2 regions of the Enterobacter cancerogenus genome follow, and region 2 is predicted to be linked to the other one. Evidence: predicted binding sites of a transcription regulator. Region 2 holds the regulator's gene; the other holds the start of a gene.
What was found. The regulator LexA, encoded in region 2, represses DNA repair genes until DNA is damaged. The targets are predictions, from matches to a motif close to TNCTGTATGTACATACAGNA.
Positions count from the first base shown of each region.

Region 1: dinG (ATP-dependent DNA helicase DinG) is a predicted target of LexA. The motif match lies at 2,661-2,680, and genes of this name have one in related genera.

Region 1 is NZ_CP077290.1:1,166,741-1,171,656, forward strand. It holds gene I6L58_RS05410 (fimbrial protein) at 1-483, shown strand, start outside; gene dinG (ATP-dependent DNA helicase DinG) at 470-2,647, opposite strand; gene rhlE (ATP-dependent RNA helicase RhlE) at 3,370-4,743, opposite strand.
Region 2 is NZ_CP077290.1:2,376,565-2,381,480, forward strand. It holds gene I6L58_RS11205 (cupin domain-containing protein) at 1-419, opposite strand, end outside; gene zur (zinc uptake transcriptional repressor Zur) at 535-1,047, shown strand; gene I6L58_RS11215 (CsbD family protein) at 1,116-1,325, opposite strand; partial or broken gene I6L58_RS22920 (hypothetical protein) at 1,374-1,448, opposite strand; gene dinF (MATE family efflux transporter DinF) at 1,445-2,782, opposite strand; gene lexA (transcriptional repressor LexA) at 2,848-3,456, opposite strand; gene I6L58_RS11230 (diacylglycerol kinase) at 3,565-3,933, opposite strand; gene plsB (glycerol-3-phosphate 1-O-acyltransferase PlsB) at 4,140-4,916, shown strand, end outside.

The DNA of each region.
Region 1 (4,916 bases), 1.2 Mb from region 2:
ACGCTGCTGGGGCTGATGACGAGCGCCCATGCAGATGACATTAATCTCCAGATAACGGGACATATCTATGCCAACACCTGCGTCGTGGACAGCGCCAGCCGAAATTTGACCGTCGATTTGGGCCAGGCAACCGCAACGAGCTTTAAAAGCGTGGGCGATACGGGAGAGTGGAAAGAATTTTCCCTGAAGGTGTCGCATTGTCCGTCAAGCCTGACGCTGTCGAACGCCTTTTTTTACGGCCAGCCCGACAGCGTTCACCCGACGAAATTTGCCAATACCGGCAGCGCAAAAGGCCTTGCGCTTGAACTGGCCGACCGGCAGGACAACATCCTGATTTCGCCGCAGGCCAGTTTTAACGTGGTGATTAACAAAAGCGACCATACGGCAGAGTTCCCCCTGGCCGCCCGCTACTATGCAACCTCCACGCCCGTCAGCGCCGGTACGTTTAACAGCGTTGTGCAGGTGACATTCACTTACCAGTAGGACCGCGCCCCTTAGCACGGATGCTTTTTTTACGCCCGGCAATCACTTTCGCCGGGCGTTTTTTTACCTCGGGCACGTCGGGCTGTTCAATCGGGAACACGGGCAAGGCGTTCAGCAACCGCGGGCCGTAATTTTTGGTCAGCAGCCGTTTATCGTAAATCACCACCTCGCCCCAGCAGCCGTGGCTACGAATCAAGCGCCCCACCTGCTGAATCAGGTTAAACGACGCCGCCGGCAGGCTTTGCACCTCAAACGGATAGCGATTCAGGCTTTTCAGCCATTCGCCCTCGGTGATCACCACCGGGCTGTCGATAGGCGGGAAGGCGATTTTATGGATATGCACCTGGGTTAAATAATCCCCCTTCAAATCCAGCCCTTCCGCGAACGACTGCAGGCCGATCAGCACGCTGCGCTCGCCGCCGTCAATACGCTGGCGGTGCAGCTCGACCAGCCGGTAGCGGGGCTTATCGCCCTGCACCAGCAGCAGTAACCGCAGGTCGGTGACGTGTTCAAGGAAGCGCTGCATCGCGCGCCCGCTGGCAAACAGCACCAGCATGCCAGGGAATTTTTTGCTCTCAAGCTGCTCACGGAAGTAGGCCGCCATCTCGGCGATATGCTGTTCTTCGTTGTCGATAAGCGGCTCGTACTGCATACGCGGGATCACCAGCTTGCCCTGCTCGCAGTGGTTAAACGGCGAATCCAGCGCCACGAAGCGGTCGCCCGCTTTCTCCCGGAGGCCGCTCATCTCCTGCAGCCTGGAGAAGCTGTTCAGGGAACGCAGCGTGGCTGACGTGACGACGACATGCGGCACGCTGCGCCAGATGAGCTTTTCCAGCTGATCGGCAACGCGGATACCCACGCAGTGGAAAAAGAGGTGCACCTGCCCGTCCCGCGTTTCCCGGGTCGCCCATTTGGTGACCGGCGCGCCGGACGCCTGCGCCAGAGAGGCCAGCCGCCAGAGCTTGCTTTGCGCCTCGAACATGCCGAGCGCGCGGTTCATCTGCAACAAAATACGGTGCAGGCGCACCACGTCGTGGGTGCCGGTTTTCTCGCTCAGGTCGTTTAAGAACATCTCCGCCAGCCCGCGCAGCTTCTCAAGGTGCTTCGCCAGCTGCTGGCAAATCTCCATCACCTCGTCCGGCAATTCGCCCATGGCAAAGCGGTGTTCCGCCTCCTGGGTCTGCGGCAAATACAGGTTGAGGATGTTATTCAGCGACGAGATTAGCCCGTACACCTCGTCGCAATGCTCGTTGAGGCGTTCAGGCACCGCCAGCGGTGGCGTGGTTTTCGGGCGGAACTGCTCCATGCAGGTTGCCACCAGCTTGCAGAACAGATCGAGCTGCAGGCGGAACCACGGGGCGGTAATTTCGGCGCTCATCTCCAGAGCATCGCGCGCGACGTCCGGCAGATGGTGTCCTTCATCCAGCACCAGCAGCAGGTTTTTCGGCTCCGGCAGCACAGCTTCGCTCTCAAGCGCCGCCATCACCAGCGCATGGTTTGCGACCACCACTTCCGCTTCCTGAATCTCGCGGCGGGCGACAAAGAACGGGCATTCGCGGTAATAGTGGCAGTTGCGGTTCAGGCAGCTCGCTTTATCGGTGCTCAGCCTGCGCCAGAGATCGTCGCTGATGGCCTCGCTGGTGTGGTCGCGCAGTCCGTCCCACTTATAGCCGTCGAGATCGGTTTTCAGTTTGGCGCACCGCTCCTGCTCGGCCTTGTTGTTCGGCGTCAGTTCATCATCAAGAAACGCCAGCAGATCCTGTTGCGCAGGCTCGCTGCTGGCGAGCGCCGCCAGGTTACGCGGGCAGACGTAGCGACCACGGCCAAAGGCGGCAGTAAAACGGAGATCGGGGATAATTTTGCGCAGCAGCGGCAGGTCTTTGCTGAAGATTTGATCCTGCAACGCCACGTTGGCGGTACTCACCACCAGCGTTTTTTGCTCTTCCCGCGCAATCGCAATGCCGGGGATAAGATACGACAGGGTCTTCCCGACGCCCGTCGGGGCTTCAATCGCCAGATGCCGCCCGTCGTCCCCGGCGAGCGTTTTTGCCACATCAGCAATCATCTGCCGCTGAGGCGCTCGGGGAATAAAGTCGGGGATCTGCTGTTGTAGCGCCTTATACCAGGCGCCAATTTGCGCTTTGAGCGCCGCGGTTAAAGCCATCGTAAACCTGAAATACTGTATAAACAGCCACTATTGTGGCACTTTCCGGCGGATGCCGCAAAAAGAAAAAGTCCAGATGTAAGGACAAGAGCCTCGCAGCGAATCTACACAAAGGCTCTTTGTTATTTCAGTGGCATCGTTCCGTTCACTTTAACTATCCTGCTACCTGGTCATTTCTCTGCGGTGAACGTGCTAAGGGGGCTACCGCCGCCCCCTTAGCAATCCCGGCTCCCGGCAGAGAAAATCGCCGCTTCGCGGTGCCCTCAGCTTATTCCTTCCGGCTTTCGGGTCGGGCACCAGCCTGCATCCCTGCAGGCTATGCCCTCGCCGCGCATCCCTGCGCGTCGCCCCGGCCTTCAGGAAACGCTTCGGCGATTTTCAGCCGGACTCTCGCTCCCTCAACCTTTTATGCCGCCTGAATGTGGCACCGCCGTTGAGTCCCGCAGAAATCGGCGAACCGGAGACCGGATGACAAGGGCTGGACGCCATGGATGGCGGCCAGAGGCGAAACGAGACAGGACGTCGAGTCGAGCCGACCGCAGGGAGACGGTCGGGAGGTGAGCGCAGTGCGAAGCACCGATTTCATGGCGGGCCGCGGGGATTGACAAGGGGGCCGCGGTGGCCCCCTTGTCACGTTCACGGGTAATGAACGTATTATATTCTGTGGATATTAAGGTGAACGTAACCTTCAATTATAACCAACAGACAATCATCCCAGAAAACTACACGCTGGCAGGTTTACGCGGGCGGCGTCGACGCTGCCCTTCCCCTGCTGGCCGGGCTTCACCGCTGCGCCACGGGTTCTCGCCGCCGGATTTCGCTTCGCCGTTTCGGCGCGGCGGTTTACCGGATGCTTTCGGCGCGCCGCCTTCCGAACGGCGCGGCTGCTGCTGTCCACGACCACCGCCGCCGCCACGCTGCTGACGGCCATTCTGAATCGGCTCCGCCTGAATAGACGGATCGACATCGTAGCCTTCGGTGGTGATGCGCGGGATCTCTTTCTTCAGCAGACGCTCAATATCGCGCAGCAGTTTGTGTTCATCGACGCAAACCAGAGAGAGGGCTTCGCCGGTCGCCGCCGCGCGACCGGTACGGCCGATACGGTGAACATAATCTTCCGGCACGTTTGGCAGCTCGTAGTTCACCACGTGCGGCAGCTCTTCAATGTCAAGACCGCGGGCGGCGATGTCCGTTGCCACCAGCACGCGAATGTCGCCAGACTTAAAGTCCGCCAGCGCACGGGTACGCGCGCCCTGGCTCTTGTTGCCGTGGATTGCCGCGCTGCGGATGCCGTCTTTATTCAGCTGTTCCGCCAGGTGGTTGGCGCCGTGTTTGGTGCGGGTAAAGACCAGCACCTGCTGCCAGTTGCCCTGCCCGATCATCTGGGAGAGCAGCTCGCGCTTGCGTTTCTTATCCACGAAGTGAACATGCTGCGTCACCTGCTCGGAGGCGGTGTTGCGGCGCGCCACTTCCACTTCCAGCGGGTTATGCAGCAGCTTTTCAGCCAGCGCCTTGATCTCGTCTGAGAAGGTCGCGGAGAAGAGCAGGTTCTGACGACGTGCAGGCAGTTTAGCCAGCACGCGGCGAATGTCGTGGATAAAGCCCATATCCAGCATGCGGTCAGCTTCATCCAGCACCAGAATTTCAATCTGATCGAGCTTCACCGCGTTCTGGTGTTCGAGATCCAGCAGACGGCCCGGCGTTGCCACCAGCACGTCCACGCCGCCGCGCAGTTTCATCATCTGCGGGTTGATGCTCACCCCGCCGAAAACCACCAGCGAGCGAATGTTGAGATAGCGGCTGTAATCACGCACGTTCTCGCCAATTTGCGCGGCCAGCTCGCGGGTTGGGGTCAGGATCAGCGCACGGACCGGGCGACGGCCTTTAGCGTGCGGCTGGTTTTTTACCAGCAGCTCTAACAGCGGCAGGGTAAAGCCCGCGGTTTTTCCGGTACCGGTCTGGGCGCTGGCCATCAGGTCACGGCCCTGCAGCACGGCAGGAATCGCCTTCTGCTGAATAGGGGTTGGCTCGACGTAGCCCTGCTCTGCGATTGCGCGCAGAATTTCCGGGTTCAGGCCAAGGGAATCAAAAGACATAAAAACTCCGAACCGCCCCGACCGTCACTGGTGTAGTTTTCAGGGAGATATTACGAATAGGGAGGACAAAAACCACAATGTCGTGAAGTTGCGCAGTGTAGCAGCTTTTGTGACGTGGCGCATAAAATATCCCTTAGCCGCGCCTCGACAGCCCTTTTCTTTGGGGAAGTTAG
Region 2 (4,916 bases):
CGCGTAGCGGCATACACCGGGTTGAGCGGATAGTAGATGCGGTTGTGCTTTTTATTGGCCTCTCCCACCACCAGTAACCGTACCTCCTCCTCGGTATTGTTGATAAAGGTATGGCAAACGCCGGTTCCGGCAGGAAAACCCACGCTGTCGCCCGGTTCCAGCTTCCACAGATAACCGTTGATCCAGGCTTCCGGGTAGCCTTCCAGCACGTAAACAAACTCCTCTTCATCGCTTTCCGCATGCGGATAAGAGGTGCGTCGGCCCGGCGGTAAACGCTCATGATGAATACCCATGCGGCTCAGCCCAAGCCTGCGGGCCAGCGGTGCGCCGATGGAAAACAGTTCGTTGCTGTCGGGATAGGTTGCGTCGTCCGGGCCTTCAACGTCGCGCCAGTGTCGAATGCAGTCAGGTCTTTTCATGGTTAATGTCCGCTGTTGCAATGCGACAGGTATAGCACAGCCTGGGGAAACTCGGTGTTTTTAACAGAACATGATAAAGTGAGGGTTTTCCGCCCTATTACACCCGAGGTGCTTCATGGATAAGTCCACAACAGAGCTGTTAGTGCAGGCTGAAAAGCTGTGCGCGCAACGCAATGTGCGCCTGACTCCGCAGCGCCTTGAGGTACTGCGTCTGATGAGCCTGCAACAAGGTGCCATCAGCGCGTACGATCTGCTTGACCTGCTGCGTGAAAGCGAACCGCAGGCAAAACCGCCCACCGTCTATCGCGCGCTGGATTTCCTGCTTGAGCAGGGCTTTGTGCATAAGGTGGAATCGACCAACAGCTACGTGCTGTGTCACCTGTTCGATCAGCCCACCCATACGTCCGCAATGTTTATCTGCGATCGCTGTGGCGCGGTGAAAGAAGAAGGTGCGGAAGGGGTTGAAGACATCATGCATACGCTGGCGGCCAAAATGGGCTTCGCGCTGCGCCATAACGTCATTGAAGCACACGGGTTATGCTCCGCCTGCGTGGAAGTGGAATCCTGCAGCCATCAGGACGCATGTCAGCATGACCACTCCATCCTGGTGAAGAAAAAACCCCGCTAGCGGCAAAAGAAAAGGCGGCTCATGGCCGCCCTCAGGGGTACTTCCGTGTTCGCACGGGTGGTAATCAATTACCAGCGATAGTCGTTACGGGTTTCCCAGTCTTTGACTTCGGTTTCCGCCTGATCTTTCTCGTAACCGTAACGCTCCTGGATTTTACCTACCAGCTGGTCACGTTTACCTTCGATAACGGTCATGTCGTCATCGGTGAGTTTACCCCACTGTTCTTTCGCTTTACCTTTGAATTGCTTCCAGTTGCCGCCGATTTCGTCTTTATTCATAATCGTGTCCTCGTGTTAAGCGTAAATTTGTATCGCCCGGTACATGCATTTCTGCTGGACGTGATAATTATTATAGTCAGGGATTCGGCAGCCCGATTTATATTCAGAATCTTTAACCGTCACGATATATCAGGACGGGCAGGAAACCAGGTGTTGTTTCGCCAGTGACGACGCCATATAAAGGCCAGCGAGAGGCCCCGCAGGGAGAGGAATACCGCAAGCGCCAGCCACAAACCATGGTTACCCAGGTACGGCAGCGTAAAGAGCGTCAGACCAAAACCGGCCGCCGCAACTGCCATGCTGTTGCGCATTTCCGCGCCTCGCGTCGCACCAATAAACATACCGTCCAGCAGATAACACCAGACCCCCACCACCGGCAGGATCACCTGCCAGATGAGGTAATGGCTGGCCAGTTCACGCAGCGCCGGGAGTGAGGTGAGCAGCGCAATGATATGCCCACCGAAACAGGCGTAGATCAGCGCAAACGCCAGCGCGACCATTCCCGACTGACGACACGCCGCCCGCCATACTTCGCGAAGCTGGCCGCTTTCACGCGCACCGTATGCCTGCCCGGAATGGGCTTCAACCGCATAGGCAAAACCATCCAGCGCGTAGGCGGTAAAGGTCAGGAGCGTCATTAACACCGCATTGACGGCAACGATTTCTGGCCCAAGGCGCGCCCCGAAGACCGTCAGCGCGCCGAAGCAGAGCTGTAACAGCAGCGAGCGCAGCATGATGTCCCGATTGAGCGCCAGTAGCTTACGCATATTGCCCCGCCAGGCGGTTTTGAGCAGCGCAACCGAGATCCCGCGCATCGCCAGAACGCGCCCGACCATCCACAAGCCGATCAAAAATGTCCCGTACTCGGCGATTGCGGTTGCCAGCGCCGCCCCCCGCACGTTCATGTGCAGGCCCATGACCAGCCAGAGATCGAGCACAATGTTGAGCAGGTTACCGACCACCAGCAGGATCACCGGCGCGCGGGCGTACTGCACGCCCAGCAGCCAGCCAAGCAGAACCAGGTTTGCCAGCGAAGCGGGCGCACTCAGCCAGCGGATTTCAAGGAAACGCCGCGCCTGCTCCAGCACTGCTTCGCTGCCGCCCACAATATGCAGCGCCAGGTCTATCAGCGGCGTGCGCAGCAAAACGATCAGCGCGCCTGCACCGAGCGCCAGGAGTAAAGGTTGAACCAGCGCACGCGCCAGCCGCAGCGGATCTTTCGCGCCGTAGGCCTGGGCCGTTAGACCTGTGGTGCTCATACGTAAAAAGAGCAGCAGCATAAAGAGGAAGCTGGTTGCCGTGGCGCCAATCGCCACGCCGCCCAGATAGACGGGGGAATCCAGATGACCAATAACCGCCGTGTCCACCAGGCCGAGCAGAGGAACGGTAATATTGGAAAAAATCATCGGCAGCGCGAGACGCCAGAGTGCCTTATCAGAAGCAGTCAGCAGTGACATGGGAGAATACCGGGGACGATAAAACGAGACGGGCCACGGAGAAACCGCAGCCCGTCAGGAAGAGATTACAGCCATTCGCCGTTGCGGATAACGCCAACGGCCAGCCCTTCAATGGAGAAGCTGTGTTCGCGCAGGTCTACCACAATAGGCGTGAATTCGTTGTTTTCCGGCAGCAGCTGCACGGTATTGCCTTGTTTCTTCAGGCGCTTAACGGTCACTTCATCATCGATACGCGCAACCACAACCTGACCGTTGCGTACGTCCTGCGTTTTGTGAACCGCCAGCAGATCGCCATCGAGAATACCGATGTCTTTCATCGACATCCCGCTAACGCGCAGCAGGAAATCAGCGCTCGGCTTAAACATACCGGGGTCCACCTGATAGTGGCTTTCGATATGCTGCTGTGCCAGCAGCGGTTCACCCGCCGCAACACGGCCAATCAGCGGAATACCCGTCTCTTCTTCAACAAGCAGACGAATACCGCGTGATGCGCCAGAAACAATCTCAATGACGCCTTTACGCGCCAGCGCTTTGAGGTGTTCCTCAGCCGCGTTTGGAGAGCGGAAACCCAGACGCTGCGCGATTTCTGCACGCGTGGGTGGCATACCCGTCTGGCCGATATGATCCCGAATGAGATCAAACACCTCTTGCTGCCTGGTCGTTAACGCTTTCATTCCGCCCCCTGGGTGTATATACAGTTATGCTGTGAGTATATACAGTCAAAGGCGATTTTGGAACCAAAAACTGCACAAAAAACCAGGGACTTAATTATTCCTCGAGGCTCATCGGAAATGTGACCAAAGCAGCGTGACCCAGGTGATGGCTGCGATGATAATCGCCAGCAGCACGGCAGCCGATCCCATATCTTTAGCGCGACCCGAAAGCTCATGAAATTCTGAACCAATTCGGTCTACCACTGCCTCAATAGCGCTATTGATAATTTCCACTATCATCACCAGAAGTACGGAACCAATGAGGAGTACGCGGGTTATGGCATCAACATCAAGGAAACACGCGATGATAACCGCGACAATCGCGGCAACCGCTTCCTGGCGGAAAGCAGCTTCATTGATCCATGCGGCGCGGAAACCTTTCCATGAATAGCCTGCAGCTTTGATGATTCGGGTTAACCCAGTGGTATTATTGGCCATTAAAAGAACCTTATAGTGGAAATAGCGTCAGTAACTATACACAAAATCATTCATGCTGCCTCAGGCGAGCCTGAAGGATGCAGTGTATATAGCCGCAGCGCGTTTTGCTGCAGCCTGAAGTATGACGGGTAACAACAGAAATCTTGCGCGCTTTCTGTTATCCTTGCGCCGCAATTGCATTATTAACCAGAGGCTTTACATCGTTTATGTCCGGCTGGCCACGAATTTACTACAAGTTACTTAATTTACCATTAAGCGTCCTGGTAAAAAGTAAGTCTATCCCAGCAGAACCCGCGCTGGAATTAGGGCTCGATACGTCGCGCCCTATTATGTACGTTTTGCCTTATAACTCGAAGGCTGACCTACTGACGCTTCGCGCCCAGTGTCTGGCGCATGACCTTCCCGACCCGCTAGAACCGCTGGAAGTTGATGGCACATTGCTGCCACGCTATGTGTTTATCCACGGCGGGCCGCGCGTGTTCACCTATTACACGCCGAAAGAAGAGTCCATCAAGCTGTTCCATGACTATCTCGACCTGCACCGCAGCAATCCTGGCCTGGATGTGCAGATGGTACCGGTCTCCGTGATGTTTGGTCGTCGTCCGGGCCGCGAAAAAGGCGAGGAGAACCCACCGCTGCGCATGCTCAACGGCATCCAGAAATTCTTCGCCGTCTCCTGGCTGGGGCGCGACAGCTTTGTCCGTTTCTCCCCTTCCGTTTCGTTGCGCCGCATGGCAGACGAACACGGCACCGACAAAATCATTGCGCAAAAACTGGCGCGCGTGGCGCGTATGCACTTTGCGCGTCAGCGTCTGGCCGCGGTTGGCCCGCGTCTCCCGGCGCGTCAGGATCTGTTCAACAAGCTTCTGGCGTCAAAAGCCATTGCTCGCGCCGTCGAAGACGAAGCGCGCAGCAAGAAAATCTCGCATGAGAAAGCCCAGCAAAACGCCATTGCGCTGATGGAAGAGATCGCCGCGAACTTC